Regions from separate parts of the Janibacter hoylei PVAS-1 genome, predicted to be linked through region 1. Evidence: riboswitches for the same ligand, from Rfam matches in the RefSeq annotation. Region 1 holds a riboswitch; the other holds the start of a gene.
The links. Region 1 has a riboswitch for thiamine pyrophosphate ahead of CWN80_RS05375 (ECF transporter S component). Riboswitches for the same ligand answer to the same signal wherever they lie in the genome.
Positions count from the first base shown of each region.

Region 2: linked by a shared signal. The riboswitch ahead of thiC (phosphomethylpyrimidine synthase ThiC) and the one ahead of CWN80_RS05375 (ECF transporter S component) in region 1 are both predicted to bind thiamine pyrophosphate.

Region 1 is NZ_PIPF01000005.1:24,285-39,538, forward strand. Features, by position in the region: gene CWN80_RS05315 (mycothiol transferase) at 1-129, opposite strand, end outside; gene CWN80_RS05320 (DsbA family oxidoreductase) at 160-849, opposite strand; gene CWN80_RS05325 (MFS transporter) at 880-2,085, opposite strand; gene CWN80_RS05330 (DUF1361 domain-containing protein) at 2,082-2,783, opposite strand; gene CWN80_RS05335 (mycothiol transferase) at 3,070-3,519, shown strand; gene CWN80_RS05340 (hypothetical protein) at 3,524-4,324, shown strand; gene CWN80_RS05345 (hypothetical protein) at 4,330-4,800, shown strand; gene CWN80_RS05350 (hypothetical protein) at 4,948-5,529, shown strand; gene CWN80_RS05355 (hypothetical protein) at 5,517-6,428, shown strand; gene CWN80_RS05360 (thioesterase family protein) at 6,412-7,191, opposite strand; gene CWN80_RS05365 (NAD(P)H-dependent oxidoreductase) at 7,247-7,738, opposite strand; gene CWN80_RS05370 (ATP-binding cassette domain-containing protein) at 7,755-10,076, opposite strand; gene CWN80_RS05375 (ECF transporter S component) at 9,989-10,633, opposite strand; TPP riboswitch at 10,711-10,813, opposite strand; gene CWN80_RS05380 (DUF4235 domain-containing protein) at 10,899-11,198, shown strand; gene CWN80_RS05385 (NAD(P)H-quinone oxidoreductase) at 11,198-12,175, shown strand; gene CWN80_RS05390 (FAD-binding dehydrogenase) at 12,226-13,890, opposite strand; gene CWN80_RS05395 (metallophosphoesterase family protein) at 13,960-15,254, shown strand, end outside.
Region 2 is NZ_PIPF01000012.1:114,525-129,778, forward strand. Features, by position in the region: gene CWN80_RS12740 (peptide ABC transporter substrate-binding protein) at 1-1,414, opposite strand, end outside; gene malQ (4-alpha-glucanotransferase) at 1,719-3,842, opposite strand; gene CWN80_RS12750 (pirin family protein) at 3,902-4,822, shown strand; gene CWN80_RS12755 (alpha/beta fold hydrolase) at 4,824-5,522, shown strand; gene CWN80_RS12760 (universal stress protein) at 5,526-6,437, opposite strand; gene CWN80_RS12765 (deoxycytidylate deaminase) at 6,479-6,931, opposite strand; gene CWN80_RS12770 (MFS transporter) at 6,976-8,199, shown strand; gene CWN80_RS12775 (thiamine phosphate synthase) at 8,180-8,824, opposite strand; gene thiM (hydroxyethylthiazole kinase) at 8,821-9,609, opposite strand; gene CWN80_RS12785 (MFS transporter) at 9,606-10,964, opposite strand; gene thiC (phosphomethylpyrimidine synthase ThiC) at 10,961-12,712, opposite strand; TPP riboswitch at 12,710-12,817, opposite strand; gene thiD (bifunctional hydroxymethylpyrimidine kinase/phosphomethylpyrimidine kinase) at 12,847-13,683, shown strand; gene CWN80_RS12800 (DMT family transporter) at 13,745-14,089, shown strand; gene CWN80_RS12805 (DMT family transporter) at 14,086-14,406, shown strand; gene CWN80_RS12810 (SRPBCC family protein) at 14,426-14,866, opposite strand; gene CWN80_RS12815 (hypothetical protein) at 14,877-15,254, opposite strand, start outside.

The DNA of each region.
Region 1 (15,254 bases):
CCACGCGATCGGGTTGGCGTCGGGCGCGACGCGGTGCGTCAGCTGTTCCTCAGTGAGACCGTCGATGGCGGCCAGCGCGCTCTCGCGCACCCGGCCGAAGCAGTCGATGAGCAGTTGTGCAGGAGTCATGCCCCCGACGCTACGCCCCGGTCGCGGCGCTCAGCAGCCGTCGGGCCCGCAGACGTCGCCGGACTGCACGACCTGCACGGCCGGGGTCCGCTCGGCGAGCGCCTTGTCCACGACCTCGCGGAAGACCTCGGGCGGCTGGGCCCCGGAGACGGCGTACTTCATGTCGATGACGACGAAGGGGACACCCGTCACCCCGATCTGCCGCGCCATGTCGATGTCGGCCGCGACCGCGGCCTCGTAGCGGCCGTCCTCGAGGGAGGCGCGGACCTCCCCTTCGTCCAGACCGGCGGCCACTCCCACCCGGACGAGCGCGTCGACGTCACCGATGTCGAGGCCGTGCTCGAAGTGACCGGACAGCAGGCCCTCCTTGACGGCATCGGCGACCCCACGCTCCTTGGCGAGGTGGAGCAGCTGGTGGGCGCGCGCGGAGTTGGCGACGACCAGGCGGTCGAAGTCGTAGGCGAGGCCTTCGCCGGCGGCCTGCTCGGCGACGTGGCCGAACATCTGCCGCACCTGCTCGACGGGCATGCCCTTGCGGGAGGCGAGGTACTCGGCCTCGGTGCCGTCGTAGTGCTCGGGCAGGCTCGGGTCGAGCTGGTAGCTGTGCCAGGCGACGGTGATCTCGTCGCGCTGCGGGTGGTCGGTCAGGGCGGTCTCGAGGCGCCGCTTGCCGATGTAGCACCAGGGGCAGGCGATGTCGGACCAGATGTCGATCTGCATGTCGGGGGGCAACGCGCGGAGCGCGCCGGATCATCCCGCGGGTGCCGCCAGGGTCTCGCGGGCCCGCGACCACGGGAGGATCGCGAGGGCGCTGACGAGTCCGCTGAGCGCGAAGGCCCACTGCCAGCCCCAGAGGTCGGCGACCGCACCGATGACGACGGGCCCACCGATGCCGCCCGCGTCCTGGCACATCTGGAAGGCGGCGAGCACCTTGCCCCCGGACCGGCCGTTGCCGACGACGTCGGCGACGGTGGCCTGCTGCGCCGGGTTGAGCAGGCCGGCGCCGGCGGCGAGCACGGTCGTCAGGACGAGGATGCCGACGAGGCCTCCGGCGAGTCCCATGGCGCCCATGCCGACGGCGCTCAGGCCGAGGCCGACGAGGATGGGTCGGCGGCGGCCGAGCGTGTCGGCGATCCGACCGGAGAACTGCAGGGTGATGGCGGTCGCGGCCGCACCTGCGGCGAGGGCGACGGCGGCGGCCCACGTCTCCCCCACGACCGCGACGGCGAAGAGCGGCAGGATCGCCACGCGCACGCCGAAGTTGGTCCACCCGTTGGCGAAGGCCGACACCAGGGCGGCGCGGTAGGCGCTGTCGCCGAGGGCCTCGCGCACGGTCATCGGCGGCAGTGCGCCCTGCAGCGGGTCGGCGCGAAGGGGGGTCCCCCGCAGCATGGTCGCGACGAGGGCCGCGGCGAGCAGCAGCGCGACGCCGTAGACGAGGAAGGGCACCCGCATCCCGAGCTCGCCCAGGGCGCCGCCGATGACGGGGCCGATGACCCCGCCGATGAGGAAGGCACTGCCGTACATCGACGAGACGCGGCCGCGGATGAGTGGCGGGGCCATGCGCACGAGCAGGGCCATCGCCGAGACGGTGAACATCGTCGACCCGATGCCGCCGAGCGAGCGGAAGATCAGCAGCTGCCAGTACGACTGGGCAAAGGCCGAGGCGCCCGTGGACAGGGCGACGATGACCAGCCCGAGGATGTAGACGGGCCGCTCCCCGAGCCGCGTGACGAGAGCACCGCCCGCAGGGGCGAAGAGCAGACGGAAGAAGGCGAAGGCCGAGACGATGACGGAGGCGGCGGTGACGCCGACGTCGAAGCTCTGGGCGAACTGCGGCAGGACCGGGGTGATGAGGCCGAAGCCCACGGCGATGACGAAGGCCGCGGCGACAAGTGCCTTGATCTCGGCCGGGACGGACGGCCGCTCCTGCGCGGGGCGGGCGGGGGTGCTCACCCGCCGTACTGTGCCACCCCACCCCGATGACCGCCCTCGAGGGCTCGACCGATGGCCCAGGTGACGAGGTAGGCGGCGACCAGACCCCCGGTCATCGCCGCGGCGAACTGCAGGAGGAAGGGGTTGCCGAAGGGGTCGAGGAGTCGGCCGAGGACGACGTCGACCAGGCCCTGCGGGTTGGTCACCACGTCCCAGGAGTTGAAGCGGGGGAAGCGGCCGAGGTAGACGCCGAGGGAGGTCAGGGCCAGGGAGCCGATGGCGAGCGCCCAGCCTGCGGCCGTCCCCATCCGGGCGGCGACGATCCGGTGCACGAGCAGCAACGAGGCGAGCCCCAGCAGCAGCCCCGTCCCGGCGAAGGAGCCGATGAGCAGGGCGTCGAACCACAGTGGGGCGCCGTGCATCCAGTCGAGGTGGATGAAGTCCGTGATGATGTACGGCGCATTGGGCAGGAAGAGCAGCCACACGACGCCGACGGGGGCGAGCAGCCACCCGGGGGCCCGGAGCCGGTCCAGCCCGGTCATCGCGAGCGCGAGGAGGAAGGGGATCCACGCGAGGAAGAGGTTCCAGAAGAGGAAGGTGAAGACGGCCCCCGTCTGATCCGTGCGCACGTACTGCAGCGCCGCGGCGACGAGGGTGCCGGCGACGGGGAGCAGGGTGAGCCCGGCCAGCCAACGCCCGGGGTGAGATGTCGGAGCCATCCCACGACGGTAGGCCGCCCACCTTGGGGATCTCTGGACGAGACCCCACCGCTGGCTGAGGAGCTGGGTCCCACGCGCCGCGTGGGCGGAACGAGCGTCTCGAAGCCACGACCGTGTGCCCCCCGCTCCCGGCGAGGAGGGCCGGCGCGCTGCCGACGTCCTTCGTCCTCGTGTGGGCGCCTTGTCGTTCTCGACGTCGGCTTGACGCTGCACCGACCCTCCTCGCCCGTCCGCTCCGTCCCCCTTCGCCCGCTTCGCAGTAGGTCCCCGGTGGCAGGCTGGTCCCATGGCCGACCTCAAGACCGCCCTGCACGACCACCTGCGCGCCCAGCGGGCGGCGCTGCTGCTCAAGCTCGAGGGGCTGAGCGAGCGGGAGGCGCGGCTGCCCCGGACGCCGACCGGGACCAACCTGCTGGGCCTGTACAAGCATGCGGCGGCGTGCGAGCTGGGCTACTTCGGCGAGACCTTCGGTCGGCCGAGCGACCTGGCGCTCCCGTGGGAGGCCGAGGGGGTGGACCCGGACGACAACGAGGACATGTTTGCGACCGAGGGCGAGTCGATGGCCGACGTGCTCGCCTGGAGCGCGGCCTGCTTCGCCCACGCCGACATCCTGCGCGAGCACGTCGACGGTCGGGTCGGGCTGCGCTCCGAGGGCAACAACCTGCCGGAGTGGGACGAAGGGCGCTGGGCCCGGTACGTCGAGCGCCTCACCCGCATCGCCGACGAGCGCGCCTGAGCCCGTGGAGCTGAGCGAGGCCGTCACCGACGTCTACGCAGCGCCCCTGGCCGACTTCGTCGCCACCCGCACCCGGTGGGTGACCGCGGCCAAGGACGAGGGCGACGCCGATCTGGCCGCCGCGATCAAGGCCCTGCGCAAGCCGACCGTCCCCGCGCACCTCGTCAACGTCGTCGCGCGGGAAGAGCCGCAGGTCGTGGCCGCGCTCCTCGCTCTCGGCGAGCGGATGCGCGCCGCCCAGGCCAGTGGCGACGGAGCCGCGCTCGCAGCGGCCCGACCTGAGCGAAGGGAGTGCATCGACGCCTTCGTCGCGGCCGCCGGTCGCGCCGCCCACGAGCACGGCCTGGGCTGGTCCGCCGGCGTGCAGGACTCCGTGGCGGCGACGGCCGTCGCCGCGCTCGCCGACGAGGCGAGCGGCACGGCGGTGGCCTCGGGTCAGCTGCTCCGCCCTCTGGCGTACGCCGGCTTCGGTGAGGTCGAGCTCGACGACGCGGTGGCGACCCCCCTTCGCCTCCTGCCGCCCCTGCCGGACGACCCCGGCGACGACACGGAGGAGGTCAGCGCCGAGGAGCGCGCTCGGCAGGCAGCCCTCGAGGCCGCGCGCGACCGGCTGCGCGACGTCGAGCGGGAGCTGGCCGCCGCCCGCCTCGCCGAGTCGGAGGCGCGGGCCGCGCTCGTCGCCGCCCGCGACCGCACGAAGGACCTCGAGACACGTGTGGCACGTGAGGCCGATGAGGTGGTGCGGCTCGAGACACGCCCGGGCGCCGGACGTGCACGACAACGGCCGAGAAGCGCGGGATCATAGCCCTCATGAGCACGGCGCGCACGACTTCTCCCCGCACCGCCCCGACCGACCTGCCGACCTGGGCCATCCAGGCGGAGGACCTCGAGGCCATGCTGGCGACCGACGACGACACGGTGGACACCGCGGTCATCCCGCGACTCGCCTACCGCGAGGCCGTCGAGGAGGCGGCCGTCCCTGGCCAGACGATCGTCACCGAGCCGGCCGACGAGGTCGAGCACGTCGCCGCACCCGTGGGCCACAACCTGCGCCGCCGCCACGCCAGCCCAGAGTCGGTCGCGGCCATCCGCCGCAACCTCATCGCGGTCGCCTGCGTGCTGGCCGCCGTCGTCCTCATCGGCGCGGCCGCCACCTGGCTCGCCGGCTGGATCGCCCTCGGCGTCTGGACCCTGCTCGTCGTCGCCGGCGCCATCGCGATCCGCCGCTCCAACTCGCGCTACACGGCACGGCACAGCCGCTACACCCCGCGGCACGCCTGACCCGACAGAGACGCACGCCACGGGCGGCAGGGGAGTCCTCCCCTGCCGCCCTTGGCGTGTTCTCGCTAATCTGGCCCGAGGTGGGGCCCTGGCAGTCGGCGCCCGACCGGATCGACGACCACGATCGGGAGGACGAGCATGCGCCGCGTGCGCACACGAGACATCGCCGCGCTGGCCTGCGCCGCCTCGCTGCTGACCCTGAGCGCCTGCGGCGACGACGAGTCCGGCACGTCCGACCCGACCTCGTCCGCCACGGCGAGCAACGCGACGACCTCCGACGACGAGCACGCCATGGAGCAGGTCCGGGCGATCGACAAGCAGCTTCGCGCCGCGGACCCCAGCAAGCCCCTGCCCGAGGACGCCACCTGGGCGACCGATGGCTTCCGCACCCGCTTCGACGCGGCAGCCGCCGACTTCACCGAGGCGGGCGCGGTCTTCACGGGCAAGATCACGACCGAGTCACTGCATCTCGGCGAGTCCGACCCCGATGCTCCGGGCGGTGGGCAGCTCACCGCATATGCCTGCACGGTCGACACCACGCGCATCATCGTCGACGGCAAGGACGTCACGGCGCACCCCAACGACCCGACCAAGGTGCTGCCCAAGAAGCCTCGGCACGACACCTACCTCAACACCTACTCCACGACCGACGACGGCACGACCTGGCAGCTCGACCGGTCGCGCAACCTACCTGACAAGGACAAGAAGGGGACCCCGTGCGACGCCTAGCCACCACGCTCCTCGCCGGAGCCCTCCTGCTCTTCACGCCCGCCCTCCCGCAGGCCAGCGCCACGGCCGACTGCCGAGAGGGTGGTCGAGGAGACACCGGAGGTGGCTCCGTCATCGTCGGCGCCGACTGGTGCCAGTCCGGCGGCAACAACGGCGGCAACGACAACAGCGGCGGCAACAACAGCGGCGGCAACTACAACGGCAACAACGGCGGCGGCACCACCGGTGGTCAGTCGGAGTCCGGCGACTCGACCTCGTCCGGCCCGCGCATGTACACGATGGCGGAGGTCATCGAGATCTGCATGCGCGACGGCGACGCCCTGTCCATCTCGTGCATGGCGGCGTACAACGACCGCATCATCCGCGAGGATGACGCGACCGAGGACGCGCCGGCCGACGAGACGCCTGCGCAGGCCATCGCCCGCGCCCGCATCACCGCCATCAGCCGGCTCGACCTCAGCCGCCCGGAGATCGGCGCCTCCCCGTGCCAGACCGACACCGGCGCCTGCCGCGGCACCGTCGGCCTGCCCGTCTGGCTGTGGGTCGGCGACGGCACCGGCGGTGCGCTGCCCTCGATGTCGACCACGGCCACGGCCGGCCCATACTCCGTGACCGCGACCGCCAAGGTCTCCAAGGTGAAGTGGTCGCTCGGGGACGGCACGACGACCACCTGCACGACCACCGGCACCAAGTACGACTCGGCGACGCACGGCTGGTCGGACCCGACCTGCGGCTTCGCCTCCGGCTGGTCCACCGCCGGCACGCACACCCTGACGGCCAGCTACGTCTGGGAGATCTCGATCTCGGGTGACGCCACGGGCTCGGCGACCCAGACCATGTCCTCCACCGAGCAGGTCACCGTCGGCGAGCTGCAGTCCGTGGTCACGCAGAAGGGCTGACCGGCCGGACGGTGAGCACCTGGGCGAGGGTGCCGAAGGCCCCTCGCTCGTCGTGGAGCACGCTGGAGGTCAGCCCGTGGCCGGCGGGTCCGAAGGAGACCGTCGTGTCGAGCCCGAGCCAGCCCGGCTCGGGCTGGCGGAAGAGGTGCGCGGTGAGATCGACGTTCGGGAAGAGGACCTCCCGGGGTGAGGCGAGGACGTTCATCCCGTTGGCGATGTCGAGGAGACCAGCCGTCGCGGCGAGGTGACTGTGCGGCTCGTCGACGAGCGGCACGTCGGTGCGCACCCACACCCGCCCGCGCCCCGGCTCGACCGCCTCGCGGCGCACCTCGACGCTCTCGATGAATCCTCCCGTCCACACGCTGCTCGGGTCCCACGGCTCGGTGTCACCCGGCGCCGGCATGGGCGGCAGGTCGCTGTGCTCGAGGGCGCTGGTCTCTCCGGCGGCGACGAGCCAGGCCCGGGCGACGGCGACCGCGCGGCCCCCGTGCGAGAGCGTCGCCTCGACGAGCTCGATGGTCCGCCCCGGCCGCACGACGCGCACCTCGTGCGTGCACGGCTGCACGGGGACGGGCCCGAGGATGTCGCAGGCCAGCCGAACGAGCGGCAGCCCGTCGTCGCGGCGAGCGTCGCGGTCGACCTCGACGAGATGGGCGAGCAGGCCGAGGGCCGGCGCGATGTGCTGCTCGCTCTGCGTCCAGGCGCCGCCGGTGTGCGCCGTGGGGCGGACGGTCAGGCTGTCGATGCGCTCGAAGTAGGCCATGGGCCCATCAGACCACCCGGTGTCACCGGTCTGGTGGCAGGCACGCTCGCGCTGCTCAGCTCAGCAGCGCTGCGAGCGTGCCGCCGAGCTCGGTCGCCGCCTCCAGCGCCGCGTCGTCGACGTCACCGACGACCTCGAGGGTCTCGGCGGCCTGACGCCAGTCGAGCGCCTGGACGATGGAGCCCACCGCCCGCACGGCACCGGTGACGTCGTACCGACCGTGCACCCAGAGGCCGTAGGGCCGCTTCGCGGTGGAGCCACCGCCCCCTTCGCCGGCCCCGCCGGAGTCGTCGAGTGCTCCGCCGACCTGGAGGAAGGTCGAGTCGAAGAAGTGCTTGAGGGCCCCTGACATGTAGCCGAAGTTGGCCGGGGTGCCGAGCAGGTAGCCGTCGGCCGAGAGCACCTCGTCGGCGCTCGCCTCGAGGGCGGGGACGACGTGCACCTCCACGCCGTCGAGGTCGGGGTGTCGGGCCCCCGCGAGCGCCGCGTCGAGCAGCGCGCGGGTCGACCGGGTCGGGCTGTGGTGGACGACGAGCAGACGAGCCATGCCCGCCATCCTGCCCTCAGAGACGGGCGATGACCACGACGAGCACGGGCAGGCTCGCCGCGAGGACGACGAGGGTGTCAGCCGGGCGCCAGGGGGCCGGCTCGGCCCAGGTGCGGCGGGCGGACGAGGCGAAACCGCGAGCGTCCATGGCCACCGCGAGCGTCGCGGCCGACCCGAGGGAGCGCATCAGCATGCCGAAGGTCGAGGCCCACAGGTGCGCGACGAGCGTGCGCGGGTGCCGCCACGAGACTCCCTGCCCCCGCAGGCGGCGGGCCCAGCCGATCTCGGTCCACGCGGCACCGAGGGTCTGCACCCGCTGCAGGGCAGCGCCGAGCGCCACGACGGGCCGGGCGGGCAGCCGCAGCCGCTGGCCGAGGTGGTCCGCGAGGTCGTCCGGGTCGACGTAGGCGAGCGTGATCGCCGACGGCACCACGATGACGAGCAGACGCAGAGCGGCCGACAACGCCGTGTCGACATCACGCGACCCGAGGAGCCAGGTCGACCACCCGACGCCGACCGCGCCGACGAGCCCCGGCAGGAGCCGGATCGCCAACCCGCACCACCGCCCGACGACCCAGCCGGGGCCGGGCCGGTTGGCCAGCCCGATGACCGCGCCCACCCCGAGCAGCGCGAGGACGACGAGCGAGGTGCGCCAGCCGGGCGAGAGCACCGCGGCGACCATCGGGATCGCGGCGGCGGCGAAGAGCGACAGCGGACCACAGGCCGACAGGACCGCGCGGGGCGTGGAGCGGGTCGGCCCCGGCGAAGGGGGTGACACCGGCTCGACGGCGTCGACGAGGGCCATGAGGTCGGGGTCGTGGGAGGCCGTGACGACGGCACCACCGCGGGCACGCTGCGCGAGGAGCAGCCCGACGACCGCGGCCCAGGTGCCGCGGTCCTGCCCGACGGTCGGCTCGTCGGCGAGCACTGCTGCGGGACCGTGGGCGAGGGCTGCGGCGACGGCGAGGCGACGCTGCTCGCCACCCGAGAGGGTCTGCGGGTCCGCCCGCTCGAGGTGGGCGAGCCCGAGGGCCTCGAGCAGCTGTCGGGCCCGGGCCGTGGCGGCGGCCTCGTCGCGCTCGCCGAGCGTGCGGCCGGTGAGCAGCACCTCGTCGAGCACGGTGCGCGTGAGCAGCGCGCTGGAGCTCCACTGGGGCACCCACCCGAGCAGCGGGGCGATCTCGGTCGCGGGGAGCTCGCCGACCTCACGCCCTTCGGCCGTGGTGACCCGGCCGGAGACCGGGGTGACGAGTCCGGCCAGCGCGGCCAGCCAGGTGCTCTTGCCGCCGCCGCTCGGGCCGACGAGCGCCGTCGCCCGGCCGCCGGTCACGGCCAGCGGCTGCGCGACGAGCGCGGTCGCCGACTCGCTGCTGCCGTCGAGGTGGTTGCGTCGGCGCTCGACCCGCAGGGCCTCACCCTGCAGGAGGGGGGCACCCCCGTCGACCGGGCGGGCGAGCGGCCCGAGCGGCACGCTCAGGGGTTCCGGCGCGGCGACCCCGGGGACCCAGATACCCTCCGCGGCGAGCCGCGGCCCGTGCTCCTCGAGCACGACCGCGGGCGGTCCGTCGTGCAGCACCCGACCGTCGCGGCCGAGGACGACGAGCCGCTCGCAGTGCTCGACCCACGGCTCGATGCGGTGCTCGACGACGATGGTCGACACGCCGGCGGCACCACGGAGGACGGCGTCGCGCACGGTGGCGGCACTCGTCTCGTCGAGCATGGCGGTCGGCTCGTCGAGCAGCAGCAGCGAGGGCTGGAGGGCGAGCGCACCGGCGAGCGCGACGCGCTGGGTCTGCCCGCCGGAGAGGGCACTCGTCGGCGTCGCGGGGTCGAGGTCGCCGAGCCCGACCGCGGTGAGCGCGGCAGCGACCCGGGCCGGCATGGCGTCAGCGGCCACCCCGACGTTTTCGAGACCGAAGGCGACGTCCCGCCCCACGGTGGCGGCGACGGTGCCTGACCCGGGCTCCTGGAGGACGAGGCCGACCGCACCGGGCCGCTCACCCGGCGGGCTCCCTTCGATCGTGACGGTGCCCGTGAGGTCACCCGAGTCGACGGTGAGCAGCAGCCCCGCGAGCGCCCGCAGCAGCGTCGACTTGCCCGAGCCGCTCGGCCCGACGAGCAGCACCCGCTGGCCAGCGGGGATGCTGAGGTCGATCTCCCGCAGGACCGGCTCCTTTCGTCCGGCCGGTCGCCAGGTGAGCCCGCGGACGGCGACGGAGCGGTCCGCGGGCCCGCCGGTGGTGTCGGGGATCAGACGGCCCTCCGCTCGAGGACCTCCTGGCCGGGCGGGAAGGGGTTGAGCGCACCGGCCTCCGCGAGCGCCCGGGTGAGCAGCCACCCGCCGATGCCGGCGATGACGACACCGGAGACGACCATGAGGGGCAGGTAGGCGAGCTTCCAGGCCCACGCCCAGTCGGTGAAGTAGGCACCGATCTCGTAGACCCACTCCAGGGGCGCCGACAGGGCTCCCGCGAGGACCGCGACGGCGGGGCCGAAGGCCTTGTAGGCGAAGATCGCGAAGGCGAGCTCGGCGCCGATCCCCTGGGCCAGGCCCGAGACGATCGTCGTGACGCCCCACTGGTTGCCGAAGAGCGCGGAGACAGTCGCGGCGATGAGCTCGCAGGCGATCGCGGCACCGGGCCGGCGCACGACGAGGCCCCCGACGACCCCGGCGATGAACCAGAAGCCGACGAAGAGGCCGAAGAGGGGCTGGAAGGCGAGCCCGAGGGCGGAGATCGGGCCGTTGTACAGCAGTCCGTACCCCCAGTAGGCGACGCCGAAGGCCACGCCGAGGAAGGCGATGGTCAGCAGGTCGACGGTCCGCCAGCCGAGGAGCGGACGGGTGGCGAGGACGGTCCCGGCGCGGGTCGCGCCCGTGGACTTCGTGGTGGGCATGCGTACTTCTCCTGTGTGGTGTGACTCCACAGGGCGGGCCGGCGCCAACCGCGACGGCGAGGCCGTCCGGCGACGACGGTCCGTGAGACTCGACTCCCTACGCCGGTGCGAACCGGATCAGGTACGAGGGTCTGCGGTCGCCCGCACTCTCAGCGCTGTTGCGCTCCCCTGTCGTGCCCCTCCAGCATAGGCCTGTGGCAGGGTTGGTCCCGTACCGGGTGGCGCGGACCGTGACCACCTCTCACGCATGGCGAAAGGACCCCTCATGGGCAACGTGGTGTGGAAGCTGTTGGGCAGCGGATCGGCGATCCTCGCCGGCATCGTCGCCAACAAGGTGATCACCGAGGTGTGGAAGAAGGCCGGCCGAGACACCGAGATCGACCCGACCAACCCCAACACCTCCTTCGGGGAGGCCCTCGCCTATGCGGCCCTCGCCGGTCTGGCCGTCGGCCTGGCCCGCACGATGACCACCCGTCAGGCGGCGGCGATCTACCAGAGGTCCGCCGGTCACCTGCCCAAGCCGATGCGCGAGGACGTCGAGAAGGAGCTGGGGCTCGAGTCGTGATGCAGGGCATCTCCATCACCGAGCCCGGCGACGCCGACGTCCTGCAGATCACGGAGGTCGAGGCACCCACCGCCGGGCCCGGTCAGGTCGTTGTCGACATGGTCGCCGCCGGCGTCAACCGCGCGGACGTCATGCAGCGGCTGGGTCACTACCCGCCGCCGAAGGGCGCCTCCCCCCTGCCGGGCCTCGAGGTCTCGGGCAGGGTCCTCGAGGTCGGCCCCGAGGTCGAGGGCTGGTCCGTCGGCGACGAGGTCTGCGCGCTCGTCGACGGCGGCGGCTACGCGGAGCGGGTCCTCGTGCCTGCGGCCCAGCTGCTGCCGATACCGAAGGGAGTCGACCTCACCTCTGCCGCAGGCCTGCCCGAGGTGGCGTGCACGGTGTGGTCCAACGTCTTCATGACCGCCAACCTCCAGCCCGACGAGACCTTCCTCGTCCACGGCGGGTCGAGCGGCATCGGCACGATGGCGATCCAACTGGCCAAGGCCGCCGGAGCCCGGGTCGCTGTCACCGCGGGCAGCGAGGACAAGCTCGCCTTCTGCCGCGAGCTCGGGGCCGACATCGCGATCAACTACCGCGAGCAGGACTTCGTCGAGGAGGTCCGGGCGGCGACCGACCGCCACGGCGCCGATGTCGTGCTCGACCTCATGGGCGCGAAGTACCTGCCACGCAACGTCGACGTGCTCGCCACGGCAGGCCGTCTCGTCGTCATCGGTCTCATGGGTGGCCGGAAGGGCGAGCTCGACCTCGGCAAGCTGCTCAGCAAGCGCGCCGCGGTCATCGCGACCTCGCTGCGCGCCCGCCCCGCCGGGGAGAAGGCGGCGATCGTCGCCGCCGTCCGCGAGCACGTGTGGCCCCTGATCGAGGCCGGCGCGGTGCGCCCGATCGTCCAGGGCGCCCACCCGCTCGAGCGGGCCGCGGATGCCCACCGCGAGCTCGAGGCGAGCGGCCACATCGGCAAGATCCTCCTCACCGCCTGACCTCTCCCCTTCCCCGCCCTTTGCTCCGTCCTGGGCGCACGGGGTGAGACTCAGTCGCCGATCTCGGCGCCCATCGCCCGACCGGCGGTCCGCCCGGAAAAGATGCACCCGCCGAGGAAGGTGCCCTCGAGGGCGCGGTAGCCGTGCACGCCACCGCCGCCGAATCCCGCCGCCTCCCCGGCCGCGTACAGACCGGGGATCGGCTGCCCGTCGCTGCCGAGCACCCGTGCCGACAGGTCCGTCTCGAAGCCGCCGAGGGTCTTGCGGGAGAGGATGTGCAACTTGACGCCGACGAGCGGGCCCTTCTTGGGGTCGGTCAGCTTGTGCGGCGGGTAGGCCCGCTTGGAGATCTTGTCCCCGACGTAGGAGCGGGCCACGCGCATCGCGGCGATCTGGGCGTCCTTGCCGTAGGGGTTGTCGAGCTGGGCGTCGCGCTCGTCGACCTGCTTCTTCACGAGGGCGGGGTCGAGTCGCGGCTCGCCGTCCTCGACGAGCTCGTTCATCTTGGCGACGAGCTGCTCGACGGTGTCGGCCTGGACGAAGTCAGCCCCCTGGTCGAGGAAGGCCTGCATCGACGGCGTGACGTCGGCGAGCGAGCGCTTGCGGATGACCCCGGCGACCTCCTTGCCCGTGAGGTCCTGGTTTTGCTCCGAGCCGGAGAGGGCAAACTCCTTGCCGGCGATCGACCGGTTGGTGATGAACCACGAGTGGTCGTGCCCGGTGGCGCGCAGGTGCTCCAGCGTGCCGAGGGTGTCGTAGCCGGGCAGCAGCGGCGCCGGCAGGCGGTTGCCCTCGGCATCGAGCCACATCGAGCTCGGCCCGGGCAGGATGCGGATGCCGTGCTGCGCCCAGATGGGGTCCCAGTTGCGGATCCCCTCGACGTAGTGCCACATGCGGTCGCGGTTGATGAGGTTGCCGCCGGCCGCCTCGGTGATGCCGATCATGCGTCCGTCGACGTGCGCGGGCACGCCGGTCACCATGTGCTTCGGCGGCGCGCCGAGGCGCTCGGGCCAGTTGGCGCGCACGAGGTCGTGATTGCCGCCGATGCCGCCGGAGGCGACGAGGACGACCGGCGCGCGCAGCTCGAAGCCGCCGATGCTGTCGCGGTTGGTCGCGACGCCCCGCTCGGCACCGTCGTCCGCCAGCCGGGCTCCGCGGACGCCGACGACGGCACCCCCTTCGACGATGATCTCGTCGACGCGGTGGCGGTGGGCGTAGGTGATCAGGCCGCGCTCCTTGGCCTCGGCGACCCGTCGGGCGAAGGGGGCGACGACCCCCGGCCCCGTGCCCCACGTGATGTGGAATCGCGGCACGGAGTTGCCGTGCCCGTGCGCTGACCCGTCGCCGCGCTCGGCCCAGCCGACGATGGGGAACCAGCGCATGCCCTGCTGGTGCAGCCAGGAGCGCTTCTCGCCGGCGGCGAAGTCGAGGTAGGCCTGCGCCCACTGCCGCGGCCAGTGGTCCTCGTCGCGGTCGAAGCCGGCCGTGTTCATCCAGTCCGAGTGCGCGAGCTCGGCGGAGTCCTTGATGCCGAGGCGGCGCTGCTCGGGGCTGTCGACGAAGAACAGTCCTCCGAAGGACCAGTGCGCCTGCCCCCCGAGGTTGGCCTCGCTCTCCTGGTCGACGAGGAGGACCTTGCGACCGGCGTCGGCGAGCTCCGCCGCCGCGACGAGTCCGGCCAGCCCGTGGCCCACGACAATGGCGTCTGCATCCATGGGGTGACTCTAATACTCATTACCCACGAGTAGCGAAGGGGTCTCCCCGAGCCTGCCTACAGTGGTCACGTGCGTCGACTCGCCCGCCTGAGGACCCCCGCGCTCGCCCTGCTCGTGGCCGCGGTGGCGCTGCTCGGTGGCCTCGTGACCGCCTCGCTCTGGCCCGTCACCGTCGAGACCGACTACTACGCCGCCGACGTGCACCTCTCCCCGAGCTGGGCGGACCGCTCACGGATCGGCACGGACACCGTCGTCGGCAGCGTGTCCGCGCAGTTCGCCGGCGTCGCGCCCGGGGTGCAGGTCTCGCCGCGGGTCAAGCCCGAGATCACCCAGCTCGTCGCCTCCGGCGACCTCGGTGCGACGGCGCTGGACGTCAGCCCGCAGGAGCGCTCGCGCGTCATCCGTGAGGCGGCGACCGGTGTGGGGTGGCGCTTCGGGGTCGGTGCGCTCGGCGGGCTCGGCCTCGCCCTCGGGGCCGTGGGTCTGCGGCGGCAGGCCCTCCCTTCGGCCCGCACGACGCTGGCGGCGAGCGCCGCCACCGCTGTCGCCTGCGCCGGCCTCGGCCTGTCGACCCAGCGCACCTACGACCCGGACCGGCTCGTCGCGCTCCACTCCACCGGCCTGCTCCAGCTGGCCCTCGACAACCGCGGTCTGCTCGACGACGTCGAGGCACGCGCCGACCAGGCGACGCCCTACCTGCGCAACCTGCTCGCCCTCTCCTCGGCCCTGCAGGAGGAGTACGCGCCCGAGGCCGCGCCCGACGGCGAGGCGCTCACGGTGCTGCTCGTGTCGGACATCCACTCGAGCAACCAGTACGCCCTGATGCGCACGATCATCGAGGAGCAGGGGGTCGACGTCGTCATCGACTCCGGCGACCTCATCAACCTCGGGCACGTCGAGGAGGCGCGACTGAGCAACCTCTACGGGTCGATCGGCTCGCTCGGGGTGCCCTACGTCTTCGTCGCCGGCAACCACGACAGCAACGCCCCCGACGACACCGCTCTGCTCGACGACCTGGCGCGCACGCCGGGCGTGCAGCTGCTGCAGCCGGGGCCGGGCGAGTACCGCGAGGTGACGGTCGGGGGTCTGCGGATCGCGGGCTTCAACGACCCGCGCTACTACGGCGACGCCGACGACGGCACGACCGAGGCCCAGACCGAGGCCAGGGACAGCTGGCTCGAGGCCCTCGGCGAGGGGGCTCCCCCGGACCTCACTGTCTCGCACGAGGCACCGGCGCTCGATCGTGCACCCGGCCGGCTGCGGGTGCACGGCCACGGCCACGTGCCGCTGCTCGACGGCAACCGGTTGCAGGTGGGCACCTTCACCGGGGGCGGGACGCTGTCCCACTTCGTCGGTGGGCCCGA
Region 2 (15,254 bases), on a different contig from region 1:
CCGCACCGGCCTCGCGCATCTTCTTCTGGAAGTCCGCGTTGTCGTAGGCGTAGTAGTTCGAGCCAGCGCCCTTGCCGTAGATCGGGGCGAGGTAGTTCTCGATGGACGGGTAGTCCATGACCCAGCCCATGCGGAACATGCCCTTGAGCTCGTCGTTGCCGAGCTGCGTCAGCATGGTCTTGAAGTCGACCGCCGGGGTGGCGACGCAGTCGATGCCGATGGCCTTGTTGACCGAGTTGCAGACCGCCTCGGTCCACTCCTTGTGGCCGCCGTCACCGTTGTAGGTGAGGGTCAGCTTGCCGTCGTAGCCGCCGCCCTCCTCGAGGAGCTGCTTGGCCTTGGTCGGGTTGTACTCGCAGTACTCACCGCAGGCGCCCTCCTTGTAGCCGTCGACGATCGGGGAGACCCAGCCGGTGGCCGGGGTCATCGCGCCGTTGAAGATCTGCTTGACGATCGTCGGCCGGTCGATGGCCATCGAGATGGCCTGGCGGACCTTGACGTTCTTCAGCTTGGTGTCGACGTGGTAGTTCATGCCGATGAACTGGAGGGTGGAGTTCTCCTTCTCCAGGTACCGGCCCTCACCGAGGTCGTCCTTGAACTTGTCGTCGACGAGCGCGCTCGCCGGGATCTGACGGACGACGTCGACCTCGCCGGCCTGCAGCGCGGTGTACTCGGCGTCGGCGTCCTGGAAGATCTTGAAGGTGATCTTGTCGGCCTGGCCGCCGAACTCACCGGCGTAGTCGTCGAACTTGCTGACGACGATCGACGAGTTCTCGTCCCAGGAGTCGAACTTGTACGGGCCGGCGGCGACGGGCTTCTTGCCGAAGGCCTCCGGGTCGTCGAAGAAGGAGTCGGGCTGGGGAGCGAAGGCCGTGTAGCCCAGACGCAGCGGCAGGTTGGAGACCGGCTCGGTGGTCTTGATGGTGAAGGTGTGGTCGTCGACGACCTCGAGGCCGGAGAGCTCCTTGACCTTGGACTTCGGGTCGGAGACCTCGTCGTAGCCCTCGACCGGCTCGAAGAAGTAGCCACCCTGCTGGCCGTTGGGGCCGAAGGCGGTGTAGTTCCAGGCGTCGACGAAGTTCTTCGCCTTGACCTCGGTGCCGTCGTGGAACTTGTAGCCCTTCTTGATCTTGACCGTGAACGTCTTGTTGTCCTCGGTCTCGATCGACTCCGCGATGTCGTTCTCGGGCTCGGCCGTCTCGGGGTTGTAGTGGACCAGCTTGGCGGTCAGGACGTCGAGGACGTCACCACCACAGGTCTCAGCGGTGTTGCCCGCGACGAGCGGGTTCTCCGGGTTGCAGCCACCGGAGACGATCTCGCCACCCGGGCCGCCGCCCGAGCCGCTGTCGTCGTCGCTGCTGCCACCGCACGCGGTCGCGAGAAGCGCGGCCGCGGAGATGCTGGCGATTGCCATCGCGCGAGACTTCACTCGCATGGAGGTCCTCCTACGTCAAGCCGCCGGGAAAGGCGGGTCTAACGGCTTTCCCGATCGTCCGGGTCCACCCCTGGGTGCAGCGCGGTCCGCGACTGCACGAGCCATCAAAAACCACCCTGCGGCGGTTGACCACGACCCCGTGTGCTGTGAGACACAACTGTGACTCTTCGGTGACCACCCCGGCACCCCTCGCAGGAGATGCAGGGTTAACCCTCACGGCCGGGAAACCTTGCGGCTGGAGCCACGGATCCCGACAATCCGGGGTGGTCCTGTGCCTGCCCGGTCACCCGCGCGCAGGACCTGCCACGACGTCCTCGAGGCTCAGCGGCCGACGGTCCGGTCCGGCGAGCGGCAGCCGCCAGTTGGGGTACTCCTCGTCGGTGCCCGGCTGGTTGATCGCTCGGACGTCGCCGACGAGGTCGGTCAGGGCGATGCCGCGCAACCGGGCCGGGGTCAGCTCGAGCCAGCGGTGCAGTGCCGCGACGACGTCGGCCACCTCGGCATCGGCGGTCTCGAGCAGCCCCCGCTCGGCGAGGGCCTCGCGCACGGCCTGCACGCTCGCCGCCTCCGCAGCCCGCTCCTCGTCGACGGGTCGGGTCAGCAGCCCGAGCCGCTCGCGCAGGTCGACGTGCTCGAGGGCGAGGTAGCCCGCGCTCGGCGGCAGGTCGTGGGTGGTCACCGTCGCCAGGCACAGCTCTCGGTAGTCCTCCGGCGGCAGCGGGCGCCCGTCGGCACCCCACTCGAACCACACGACGCTCGTGCCGAGGATCCCCCGCTCGACGAGGTGGTCCCGCACCCACGGCTCGACGACACCGAGGTCCTCGCCGATGACGACGGCGCCGGCGCGCTGCGCCTCCAGGGCAAGTATGCCGACGAGGGCCTCGTGGTCGTAGCGCACGTAGGCCCCGTCCCCGGGGGTGTGCCCCTCCGGCACCCACCACAGCCGGAAGAGCCCGATGACGTGGTCGATCCGCAGGCCGCCGGCACCGGCGAGCACCCCACGGAGCATGTCGCGGAAGGGGGCATAGCCCAGCTCGGCGAGACGGTCCGGCCGCCACGGCGGCTGGGACCAGTTCTGCCCGAGCTGGTTGAACTGGTCGGGCGGGGCGCCGACGTCGACCCCGCGGGCGAGGGCATCACCGAGAGACCAGGCGTCGGCCCCCTCGGGGTGAATGCCGACGGCGAGGTCGGCCACCAGCCCGATGCCCATGCCCGCGTCACGCAGCCGCTGCTGGGCCTCGGTCAGCTGGCTGCGCACGACCCACTGGACCCACACGACGAAGGAGATCTCCCCGCGGTGGGCAAAGCGGTGCGCCTCGACGGCGGGCGAGGTCGGGGTGTGCAGCTCCTCGGGCCACTCGCTCTCCCACAGCGAGCCGTGCTCGGCAGCCAGGCTGCACCACGTGGCGAAGTCGACGAGCGCCTGCCCCTCACGCGCATGGAGGCGGGCCACCTCGTCGGCCTGGCGTGGCCCGAGGTGACGGTAGGCGAGGCGCAGCGCCGCCCCCTTGAGCGCCCACGCCGCGTCCCGGTCGATGGTGTCGGCCGCGTTGAGCCGGGCCGCCCGGTCGGCGAGCGTCTCGACCTCCTCGCGCACGGGCGCCGGCAACAGGTCGAGGCCGGGCAGCCGGCGCAGGTCGATGTAGATCGGGTCGACGAAGCGGCGTGACGTCGGGAGGTACGGCGAGGGCTCCATCGGTGGCACCGGCTCGGCCGCGTGCATCGGGTTGACCAAGACGAAGTGCGCGTCGTGCTCCCGTGCCGTCCACTCACCGAGCGCCACGAGGTCGCCGAGGTCGCCGATGCCCTGGCTGCCGGCACTGCGCACCTGGTACAGCTGCGTCATCAGGCCGGCGCGCGGCGCCTCGCGCAGGACCGCGGGCAGCTCCAGTCGCTGCGGGACGGTGACGAGGGTCGCCTGCTCCGTCCCCTCGACGAGCGGCACCTCCGGCCGGGCGAGGAGCTCGTGCCACCCGAGCGGGAGGTCGGCCGGCAGCTCGAAGGCCGCCTCGCCCACGAGGACCCCGTCGACCTCCCGGGGGTCGACGACGTGCTCGACCTGCACGAGGTCGCGACGTCCACCCCCTTCGAGCTGGACGTGGACCGTGACGGCGCTGCCGTGCGGGACGTGGACGAGGAGGCGAAGGGGGTCCCCCTCGCGCTGGACGACGGTCGGGGGCAGCGTGCGTCGCCACGGGGCGGTGCGGACCCGCTCGAGCGCGGTCGCCGTCGCCGCGTCGTCCGTGACGTCCTCGCCCATCGCCTCCAGCACCGCCCGCAGCGCGCTGCCCGGGACCCGACGGTGCTCACCGCGCCAGTCCCACCAGTGGGCGTCGACCCCCTTCGCGGCGGCCAACTCCTCCAGCAGCCCGCGGGGCTCCTCCGGGGCGTGCGTCTCGTCGCTCACGTGGCCAGCCTTCAGCAGCGGGGCCACCCGTGTCCACCGGGGCGGGTAGCGTGAGCGCGATGGACGACGTACAGCTCCTGGCGCCGCGTGAGGTGCCGCTCGGCGGGCCGCGCGCGATGACCGTGCGGCGCACCCTCCCCTCCCGGCAGCGCAGCCTCGTCGGCGCCTGGTGCTTCCTCGACCACTACGGCCCGGACGACGTCGCCGCCACCGGCGGCATGGCCGTGCCCCGCCACCCCCACACCGCGCTCGCGACGGTGTCGTGGCTCTTCACCGGGGAGATCGAGCACCGTGACTCCACGGGTGCGCACGCGATGGTCCGACCCGGTGAGCTCAACCTCATGACCGCGGGCCGCGGCGTGAGCCACTCGGAGTTCTCCACCCCGGCGACGAGCGTGCTCCACGGCGTGCAGCTGTGGTTCGCGCTGCCGTCGAGCGCGCGCGACGAGGAGCCCTCCTTCGTCCACCACGTGCCCGAGCCCATGTACGTCCCCGGCGGCGTCGCCCGCGTCTTCCTCGGCGAGCTGCTCGGTGTCCGCTCCCCCGTGCGGACCCACACCCCGATCACCGGCGCGGAGATCCTCCTCGACGCCGACGCCGAGACCCTCGTCGAGGTCCCGGCGGGCCACGAGCACGCCCTCCTGCTCGACGAAGGCGACGTCACCGTCGACGGCACCGCGCTCGAGGCGGGAGAGCTCGGCTACCTCCCGACCGGACGCCGCAGCTTCACGCTGCGCTCGGCACGTGGAGCCCGCCTCGTCCTCATCGGCGGTGAGCCCCTCGGCGAGCAGATCGTCATGTGGTGGAACTTCATCGGCCGCAGCCACGACGACGTCGTCGCCGCCCGCGACCGCTGGATGGCCGAGATCGGCCGGGAGCCGGTCGAGGGCGAGGAGCGCTTCGGACCCTTCCCCGACGGGCAGCCGGCCGCCCTGCCCGCCCCGGCCCTGCCGGGGGGTCGGCTGCGGGCGCGGGGCTGACATGGGTCTGATCAACGCACCGTCCGCCCGCGTCGTCTTCATCCACGGGCGGGGCCGCAGCGGGCCGAGCGCCTGGCCGCTGCTCGCGGAGGCAGGCGCTCCCGAGCACGTCTTCCTCGAGCGCACCTGCCCGGCCGACCAGCCCGAGCGCGACGCCGACCGGGCCATCGACGCCCTCGAGGGGCGCGGCCACCTCGTCGGCCACTCCTACGGCGCGGTCACCGCGATGCTCGCCGCGCAGCGCCGACCGGACCGGCTGCGCAGCCTGGTCCTCATCGAGCCCGCCTGTTACGACGTCGCCCGCGGTGGTCGTGGGGTCGAGCGGCACATCAGCGCCATGGCCCAGGTCTTCGCCGTCGCCGACGACCCGAGCGTCGACGGGCGAGAGTTCTTCCGACGCTTCGCCGCCGGCATGGGCGCCCCTGACCCGGAGGTCGACGACGGCACGTGCGACGCGGTGGCCGCCCGAATCCGGGCGACGCCGGCGCCGTGGGAGATCTCGCTGCGGGCCGATACCCCGCGCCTCGTCCCGACCCTCGTCATCACCGGGGACGGCTCACCGATGTACGCGGAGGTCGCCGCGGCCCTCGAGGCCCAGGGCGCGACCCACCTCCCGCTGCCCGGCGCCGGTCACCGACCCCAGGACACGCCCGAGGGCGCGGCGGCGATCACCGACTGGGTGGCGCGGCACGGCCGCTGAGCCTCACTGCCGGTGGAGCACCGCCACGGGGCAGGTCGCGAGCGCCAGCACCCGCTGCGTGACGGACCCGAGGAGCATCCCGCGGAACCCGCCCCGGCCGCGCGAGCCGACGAGGAGCAGGTCGGCCCCCTCGGCGACCTCGACGAGCGAGTCCGCGGCGCGACCGTGGCGCACCTCGACCGTCACCTCGATCTCGGGGTGGGCCCTGCGGGCCGCCTCGATCGTCGACTCGGCCATCCGGCGGTAGCGGCTGTCGACGGCCTCCCACTCGGGGGTCCCCGGCTCGGTGACGACGACGCCACCCTCCACCTCGACGTTCCACGATGTCACCGTCGTCACGGTGCGCCCCCGCAGGGCGGCCGCGTCGAGGGCGTGGTCGAAGGCCAGGCGGCTGTGCTCGCTGCCGTCGATGCCGACGACGACGCGCCCGTCGCCCTTCGTGCTGGCATTGTCGGGCACGAGCACGACGGGGCAGGGGGCGTGGGCGACGACGCTCATCGACGTCGTGCCGAGCACGATCCGCTCGGCACGATTTTTGCGGGCGGACCCGACGACGAGGACCCGCGCGCCCTGGGCGCTCGCCATGAGGGCCCCCGACGGCGAGCCCGTCGGCAGCGCCGTCGACACGGGGAGGCCGGGGTGGGTCGACTCGACGTGCGCCCTGGCGTCGACGACGACGCGCGTCGACTCCTGCTCGACCCGGTCCACGATCTCGGGGCTGGTCAGCAGCTCACCGTAGGCGGACAGCGGGGTGCCGAGGTCGACGGCGTGGACGAGGTGGAGCGGCGCGGAGAGCGCCGCGGCCTCGGCCGCGGCCCAGTCGATGACTGCGGCGTCCCGGTGGCTGCCGTCGAGGGCAGCCACCACGGCGCCGGAGGGTGTCGGGGTGTCGTGGGTGCTGGCGTCGGTGCTCATGCCCCATTGTCCCCACGAACCCCCACCGCGTGAAGGGGGGGTCAGCGCCAGTCCGTCAGACCGGGCCGGTCGTGGCTCCCGCCGGGCCAGACCGCCCGCACGATGCCGGCCGCGGCGAGGGCCTTGCGGCACCCCGGGCAGGGCGGGTCGGTGATGTAGGCCGTCGCGCCCTTGGTGTCCCGGGTGGAAAACAGGAGCGCGTTGACCTCCGCGTGGATCGCGATGCAGAAGCCGGGCGTCCCCGGGCGGTCGTAGTCGCCGAGGCCCGGCACGGCGTCGTAGTCGAGCTGCCCCCTGGGGCAGGCTCCCTCGAGGCAGTCGGCCTCGCCCGGGGCGGCGCCGTTGTAGCCGGTCGCGATGATCCGGTGGTCGATCGTCAGCACGGCACCGACGCGGCGGCGGGTGCACTTGGCGCGGGCGGCGACAGCCGTGGCGATGCCGAGGAAGTAGTCGTCCCAGCTCGGCACGCTCGTGGTCGGGGTCTCGTCGGGCACGGACCGATCCTAGGCAGACCGGGCCCGCGTGATAGACCGCTGGGGTGACGAGCCACGAGACGACGCGACGGACTCCCCCCTTCGGACCCGGGCTCGCTCTCCTCGGCGTGGCCCTCATCTCGATCAACCTGCGCCCCGGGGCGACCTCCATCGGTCCGCTCCTGGCGGAGGTGCGTGCGGCCCTCGAGATCGGCCCGACCCTCGCCGGTGTGGTGACCGCGCTGCCGGGCTTCGCCTTCGCCGTCGCCGGTGGCGGTGCCGTCGCGCTGGCCCGACGCGTCGGGGTCTCCGCGGGGATCGCGCTCGGTGTCGCCGCGGTCGTCGTCACACTGCTGGCCCGCGTGTTCACCGACTCCTCCGGCGTCTTCCTCGTGCTCACCGCGATCGGGCTCGCCGGCATGGGGCTGGGCAACGTCCTCGTCCCCGCGTGGATCAAGGCGCACTCCACCGACGGTGGGGTGCGGCTCATGACGATCTACTCGATGGGGCTGACGGTCGGCGGCACCCTCGGCCCGCTGCTCGCCGCCCCCGTCGCCGACGTCGCCCCCGGCCAGTGGCGCGGCGCCCTCGGCATGTGGGGGCTCGTCGCCCTGCTCGCCCTCGTCCCGTGGGTCGTTATCGCCCTGCGCGACCGGGTCCACCGCCGCGCCGCGGGCGAGACCCCGACGTCGCGGATCTGGCACTCCCCCACCGCGATCGCGCTCACCGTGCTCTTCGGCGTGCAGTCGACCAATGCCTACGTGCAGTTCGGCTGGCTGCCGCAGATCTACCGCGACGCGGGGCTGTCGGGCGCCACCGCCGGCCTGCTCACCTCGGTGCTCGCCGCGCTCGGCATCTTCGGCGGGCTGCTCATGCCGACCGTCATCGACCGCAGCCGTGACCTGTCCGCGTGGATGATCGGCTTCGGGACGCTCGCCGTCGCCGGCTACCTCGGCCTGCTCCTCGCCCCGGCGACCGTGCCGTGGCTGTGGGCGGTCCTGCTCGGCCTGTCGGGCTTCGCCTTCCCCACCGCCATCGCCCTCATCGCGGCCCGCACCCACAACCCCCACGTGACGGCCCAGCTGTCTGGATTCGTCCAGCCGGTCGGCTACCTGCTCGCAGGGATCGGCCCCTTCGCCGTCGGCCTCCTGCACGAGCTGACCGGCGGCTGGACCGTCGTGCTCCTGCTGCTCATGACGACGGGTGTCGGCATCACCCTCGCCGGCCTGCGGGTCGCCCGCCCGGTGCTCGTGGACGACGAGATCGGCGTCAGCTCGCCCACGCGCTGAGGCAGGCGGCCGCCGCGGCGCCCGGGTCGTGGGCGCCCATGATCTCGCGGACGACGGCGACGCCGGCGATGCCGGTGAGGGACAGGGCCGGCACGTCCGCGACCGTCACGTCACCGATAGCGACGACCGGCAGGTCAGTGGCAGCAGCGCGAAGGGGGTACCCCGCAAGACCCACCGGGGGGCGACCCGCGCTCTTCGTCGGGGTGGGGCGGTAGGGGCCGCACCCGAGGTAGTCGGGCCGATCCGCACCGACGCGCGCCTCGGCGGCCCGGACGTGCTCGAGGGTGCCGGCGGTCAGGCCGACGAGGGCATCGGGCCCGAGCAGGGCCCGAGCGTCCGCAGTCGGCAGGTCGGCCTGCCCGAGGTGGACCCCGTGCACGGGGGCACCGCGTCGACGCGCCGCATGGGCGACGTCGGCGCGGTCGTTGACGATGACCCGGGTGGTGGGGGCGACCTCGGCGACCGCGCCGGCCACGGAGAGGACGAGGTCGAGCAGCTCGCCCGCGAGCAGGTGCTTGGCCCTGACCTGGACGATGCCTGCGCCGGCTGCTGCCGCAGCGGCCGCCGCCCGGACGGTGGCCGGCCCGTGGCCCGAGGTGACGAGGTGGAGGCGCCAGTCGATCACGTGAGCCGCACTCCGCTCCCGACCTCGGTGGGGGTCACCGCGTCGAGGGCGTCGAGCAGACCGACCCGGAAGCTGCCCGGCCCGAGACCGCCCACCCGCTCCGAGGCGACGGTGAGCAAGGCGGTCGCCGCCACCGCCGCGACGAAGGGGGCCGCCACGGCGGCGTGCGCCGCGCTGAGGGCGCCGAGCAGGCACCCGGTGCCGGTCACCCGCGTGAGCACCGGTGCGCCCGAGGCGATCCGGACGCTCTGGCGCCCGTCGGTGACGAGGTCGACCGCCCCGGAGACGGCGACGACGCACCCGTGCGCAGCCGCGAGGGAGTGGGCCGCCTCGGCGGCCGCGTCCGGGGCGACGGTGCTGTCGGCCCCGCGACCGGGCTGCCCTCCCCCGGCGAGCACGAGGACCTCCGAGGCGTTACCGCGCACGATGCTCGGCCCGAGGGCGAGCAGCTCGAGGGCGAGCGGGGTGCGCACGGGCGCCAGACCGATGGCGGTCGGGTCGAGCACCCAGGGGGTGCCGCGCTCGGCCGCCACCTCGGCCGTCGGGAGCAGCCCGGCCCGCCCGTCGGAGCTCAGCGAGCCGAGGTTGGCGAGGAAGGCGTCGGCCACGGTCACGAGGGTCGGCGCCTCGTCGACGGTCTCGGTGAGCATCGGCCGGGCGCCGACGGCGAGCAGCCCGTCGGCGACGATCGCCCGGGTCACCGACCCGGTCGCCCCGTGGACGAGCGGGCTGGCGGCCCGCATCGCGGCGACGGCGGCGGTCACCTCGGCGCGCAGGTCGCTCATGTCGTCGCCCCCGACGGCACGCCCGGCCGGAGGAGCGTGCCAGATCGGACGGCGACCGCCTCGACGTCGTCGTCGAGCTCGCACCGGGCCAGGCGTGGCCCGAGGGCGCCGCACCCGGCGACGAGCAGACCGCCGACGACGAGCACCGCGACGACCGCCCCGTCGTGCCCGAGGAGCGGCTCGAGCCGGGGCAGCCACCACGGCCACAGGGCCGGGACGACGATGGAGAGGGAGTAGGCGGTGCCGTACCCCGTCGAGCGGACGTGCGCGGGGAAGCGCTCGCACAGGTAGGCCCCGACGGGCCCGTAGCCGCACACGGTGACGACCTGGAGCAGGGCCACCCCCACGACGAAGGGGAGGACGGCTGCGGTCATCGTCGCCAGCCAGAGCAGTGGCGCGAGCACGGCGGCCGCGAGGCCCCAGCCGACGAAGTAGCGCCGCCGGCCGAGCACCGTCGACCAGTGCCCGGTCGTCGACATGACGAGGGCCTGGGCGACGGAGGCGACGCCCATGACCGTCGCGACCTCGCCGCCGTCGAGGCCGTGGTCAGCGGCCAGGCGGCCGGTCGCGGCGATGACGACCATGTTGGTCATGAGCCACAGCCCCGACATCAGGCCGAACATCTGCCAGAAGGCACCCGCGTAGGCGCCACCGAGGACGGCCCGGAGACCGAGCGCGGCGGGCGCCCTGGTGTCGGCCTGCTCGCGCTGACGCACGACGTGGGGCGCGTCGGCGACCCGCGCGGAGTAGAAGGCGAGCAGGGCGAGGCTGGCGAGCCCTCCGGCGACGAAGGAGAGGCGCCAGCCCCACTCCGCGTAGGTGGCCGGGCCGAGGAGCGCGAGGAGCGCCGCGGTGGCGAAGGCGATCGTCGACTGGGCCCAGGGGGCCATCGACATGATGAGCCCGGAGACGAGACCACGGCGCCGCGGTGGTGACCACTCCATCGCGAGCGGGATCGCCGAGGTGTACTCCCCGGCGAGGAAGACGCCACCGACGAAGCGCAGCAGCACGACGGCGCCGATGGCGAGCACGCCGACGCTCGCGTGGGTCGGGACCGCCGCGATGAGCAGGGAGCAGGCAGCCGTGCCGGCGATGGCCACCTGGGTCGTGCGGGTGCGGCCGACGCGATCGGCGATCCGCCCGAAGACCATCGCCCCGACGGGGCGGCCGAGCAGGGTGGCGACGACGACGAGGGCGCCGGAGGTGACGCCGGCGTGCGGCCCGGCGAGCGTCACGAGCGCCGGGGCGAGCGCGACGACGGGCAGGAAGATGTTGACCTGGTCGACGTAGTTGCCCACGACCCCGGCGCGCACGGCGGCGCGTCCCGCCGGTGGCAGGTCGGGCACGAGGCTCATCGGGTCGACTCGTCACGGACGTAGACGCTCGAGCCGAGCTCGACGAACTGGCGCGCCTTGGCCGCCATGCCCGCCTCGGCGATCGCCCGCTGGTCGGCGGCCGACCCGTAGGCGTCGCGGATGTCCTGGCTGATCCGCATGGAGCAGAACTTCGGCCCGCACATCGAGCAGAAGTGGGCGGTCTTCGCCGGCTCGGCGGGGAGGGTCTCGTCGTGGAAGGCCATCGCCGTCTCGGGGTCGAGGGCGAGGGCGAACTGGTCGTGCCAGCGGAACTCGAATCGGGCCCGGCTCAGGGCATCGTCGCGCTCCCGGGCCCTCGGGTGCCCCTTGGCCAGGTCGGCCGCGTGCGCGGCGATCTTGTACGTGATGACGCCGGTGCGCACGTCGTCGCGGTCGGGCAGGCCGAGGTGCTCCTTGGGCGTGACGTAGCAGAGCATCGCCGTGCCATGGCGGGCGATCTCCGTGGCGCCGATGGCGGAGGTGATGTGGTCGTAGCCGGGCGCGATGTCGGTGACGAGTGGCCCGAGCGTGTAGAAGGGCGCGCCGTGGCACCAGTCCTGCTCGAGGTCGACGTTGTCCTTGACGAGGTGCAGGGGCACGTGGCCCGGGCCCTCGACCATGACCTGGACGTCGTGCTCCCACGCGCGCAGGGTCAGCTCACCGAGCACCCGCAGCTCGGCGAGCTGAGCGGCGTCGTTGGCGTCCGCGACCGACCCCGGCCGCAGCCCGTCGCCGAGCGAGAAGGCGACGTCGTAGCGGGCGAAGATCTCGCACAGCTCGTCGAAGTGGGTGTACAGGAAGGACTCCTCGTGGTGGGCCAGACACCAGCCGGCCATGATCGAGCCGCCGCGGGAGACGATGCCGGTGACACGGTCAGCGGTGAGCGGGACGAAGGCGAGCCGCACCCCGGCGTGGATCGTCATGTAGTCGACGCCCTGCTCGCACTGCTCGACGACGGTGTCCCTGAAGACCTCCCAGGTGAGGTCCTCGGCCCGACCGTCGACCTTTTCGAGCGCCTGGTAGATCGGGACGGTGCCGATGGGCACGGGGCTGTTGCGGATGATCCACTCACGGGTCGTGTGGATGTCGTCGCCGGTCGACAGGTCCATGACGGTGTCGGCCCCCCAGCGAGTGGCCCAGGTGAGCTTGTCGACCTCCTCGGCGATGGAGGAGGTGACGGCGGAGTTGCCGATGTTGGCGTTGATCTTCGTGAGGAAGGCCCGCCCGATGACCATCGGCTCGGACTCGGGGTGGTTGACGTTGGCCGGGATGATCGCGCGGCCGGCGGCCACCTCGTCGCGGACGAGCTCGGGCGAGCATCCTTCTCGCAGAGCGACGTAGCGCATCTCCGGCGTGATCTCGCCGCGGCGTGCGTAGTGCAGCTGGGTGACGGTGCGGCCCTCCACGGCACGAAGGGGGTCCCTCCCTTCGCCCCGCCAGGCCCGGGAGGCCTCGCCGCGGCGCACGGCGGACCGTCCGTCGTCGAGCAGGTCGCGTGGTCGCCCCGCGTAGGGCTCGACGTCGCCGCGCGCGGTGATCCACGCCGCCCGCGCCGGGGGCAGCCCGACCTCGGGGTCGCTGCCGGGGCCGGCCGTGCGGTAGACGTGCACGTCGTCGTTGGTGCTGCCGTCGGGGCTGTCGGCCAGGGAGATCGCCGTCACCGGCACCTCGATCGACGGGTCGTGGGGGTCGGTCAGCACCTCACGACGGTGCTGGGGGTGGAGCTCGGTCTGCTCGTCGGTGCGCACCAGTGCGCCTCCTCTTCCTTCGCCGGCATGATCCGGACAGGTTCAGACGGTCCGGACGGCGTCAGTCCGATCTCAGCTCGTGCCCGAGCTCCCGTGGGGGTGCTCCGATACAACCACATGGCTACGGTGGCGGCATGACCGCCCCGCTCCCCCGACCGCCGGTGGCCCTGACGATCGCCGGGTCGGACCCGTCGGGCGGGGCAGGGATCCAGGCCGACCTCAAGACCTTCAGCGCGCTCGGTGCCTTCGGCACGAGCGTCATCACCGCCCTCACCGCCCAGTCGACGACCGGCGTCACCGACGTGCACGAGGTGCCGGTCGCACACGTGCGGGCCCAGCTCGAGACCCTCGTCGCCGACGTGCGCATCGACGTGGTCAAGGTGGGGATGCTCGCGTCGGCACCGCTCGTCGAGGTGGTCCACGAGCTGCTCACGACCGGTCCGCTCGCTGCGACACCGGTCGTCCTGGACCCGGTCATGGTGTCGACGTCGGGCTCGCGGCTGCTCGCGCCAGACGCGGTCGACGCGGTGCGCGCGCTGCTGCCCCGCGCCGACGTCGTGACGCCCAACGTGCCCGAGGCCGGGGTCCTGCTCGACGAGCCACCGGCCGCCGCCGCGGCTGACCTGCCCGAGCAGGCCCGGCGGCTGCGCGAGCTCGGTGCGCGTCGGGTGCTGCTCAAGGGCGGCCACCTCGACGGTCCCGAGTCGGTCGACCTCTGGCTCGACGACGACGGACCGGTCGCGCTGCGCGGGCCGCGGGTCGCGACCACGGCGACGCACGGTACCGGCTGCACGCTGAGCTCGGCGATCGCCGCCCTTCGCCCGCGCCACGACGGGTGGCGGCCAGCGGTTCGTGAGGCCCGTGGCTGGCTCACCGAAGCACTGCGTCACGGGGAGTCGCTCGAGATCGGGGCCGGCGCCGGGCCGGTACACCATTTCCACGAGCTCGTCAGGTGGCGCGCGACCACCTGAGGTCGAGCCGACCCGGCGGTCAGCCGGCGACGTCCCCGCGGAGCGCACCTAGAGTCCTCCCATGACGACCTGGCTGCTGCTCGCCGCCGCGATCCTGTGCGAGGTGGCGGCAACCCTGAGCCTCAAGGGCGCGCTGGACCGACCCGCGCTCTACGTCGTCGTCGTGGCGGGGTACATGGCCTCCTTCACCCTGCTGGCCGCCGTCCTGCGCCGCGGGATGGGCCTGGGCGTCGCCTACGGCATCTGGTCGGCGTGCGGGGTGACCCTCACGACGGTCCTGTCGACGGTCGTCTTCGGCGAGCGCTTCACCCCCGTCATGGGCCTGGGCGTCGGCTGCGTCATCGCCGGGGTGCTGCTCGTCGAGACGGGGACCCGCCACGCCCCGGTCGAGGACGTGAGCGCGTGACCGGGTGGCTCTGGCTCACGGTGGCCGTCTGCGCCGAGGTGACCGGCACCCTCGCGTTGAGGTCGGCCGTCGAGGACCGACGGTGGTACGGGCTCGTCGGCGTCGGCTACCTCACCGCCTTTGCCGCCCTCTCGGCGAGTCTCTCGCACGGGATGCCGCTCGGCGTCGCCTACGGCACGTGGGCGGCCGCCGGGGTGGCGCTCACCGCGCTCGGCTCACGGGTGCTCTTCGCCGAGCCGCTCACCCGCCCGATGCTCGCGGGCATCGGACTGATCATGGTCGGCGTCCTGCTGCTCGAGCTCGGGGCGGGCCACTGACCGACGCGCCCCGCAGGGCTCAGCCGAAGAGCGCGGCGAGCCGGTCGAGGGAGGCGCGCAGGTTGCGCTCGGTCGTGCTGCGGGCCCGCTCGTACCGCGACGCGTCGGTCAGCTCGCGCCAGTCGTAGGTGTGGGTCACCAGGGTCCGACCGTCGTCGGTCGGGGCGAGCTGCCACCGCCACTCGTGGCCAAAGGGAGCCTGCCCCTGCGCGGCCGGGCGCCACGCGATGCGGCGCCCCTCCTCGAAGTCGACGACGTGGTTGTAGCGGTCGTTGCCCCGCGTCGTCGTGGTGACGAAGACGTCGCCGACGGCCCGGGCCCGCTGACCGGAGGCGGACGACGCGAGGTTGTCGTTGCCGTCCCAGGCGAGCTGCCGCGCCGGGTCGGCGATCTCCTCGAAGATCGCCTCGGGCGGTGCGGTGATGGTGGTGGATGCGGTGACGACCTTGGTCTCGTCCATGGCACCCACCCTAGGACCGCGCGACCAGGGCCGCCCGCACGTCGGCGGCCAGCTGAGGCACGCGTCCCTGCGCCACCCCGGCCACCCACCGGTGCGCGGGGAAGGCCAGGCGGCGGAGCGCGTAGTTGACGACCTCGACCACGCCGAAGGCCCAGACGAGGAGGAGCAGCACGAGCCACGCCAGGGAGGGAGCGCCCGCGACGACCGCCGCGAGCCCGGCCGCGAGGAGGATGACCGCGAGCACCCCGAGGGCGAGGTACGCGCGGGCGAGCCCGAGGGGCATCACGCCGACGCCGACCCACCGTCGGGCCAGCAGCCAGTAGGTGCCGGCGGCGACGAGGACGACGGCGAGCGGCCCGACGGCACCGAGGACGGCCAGCCGGCCGCC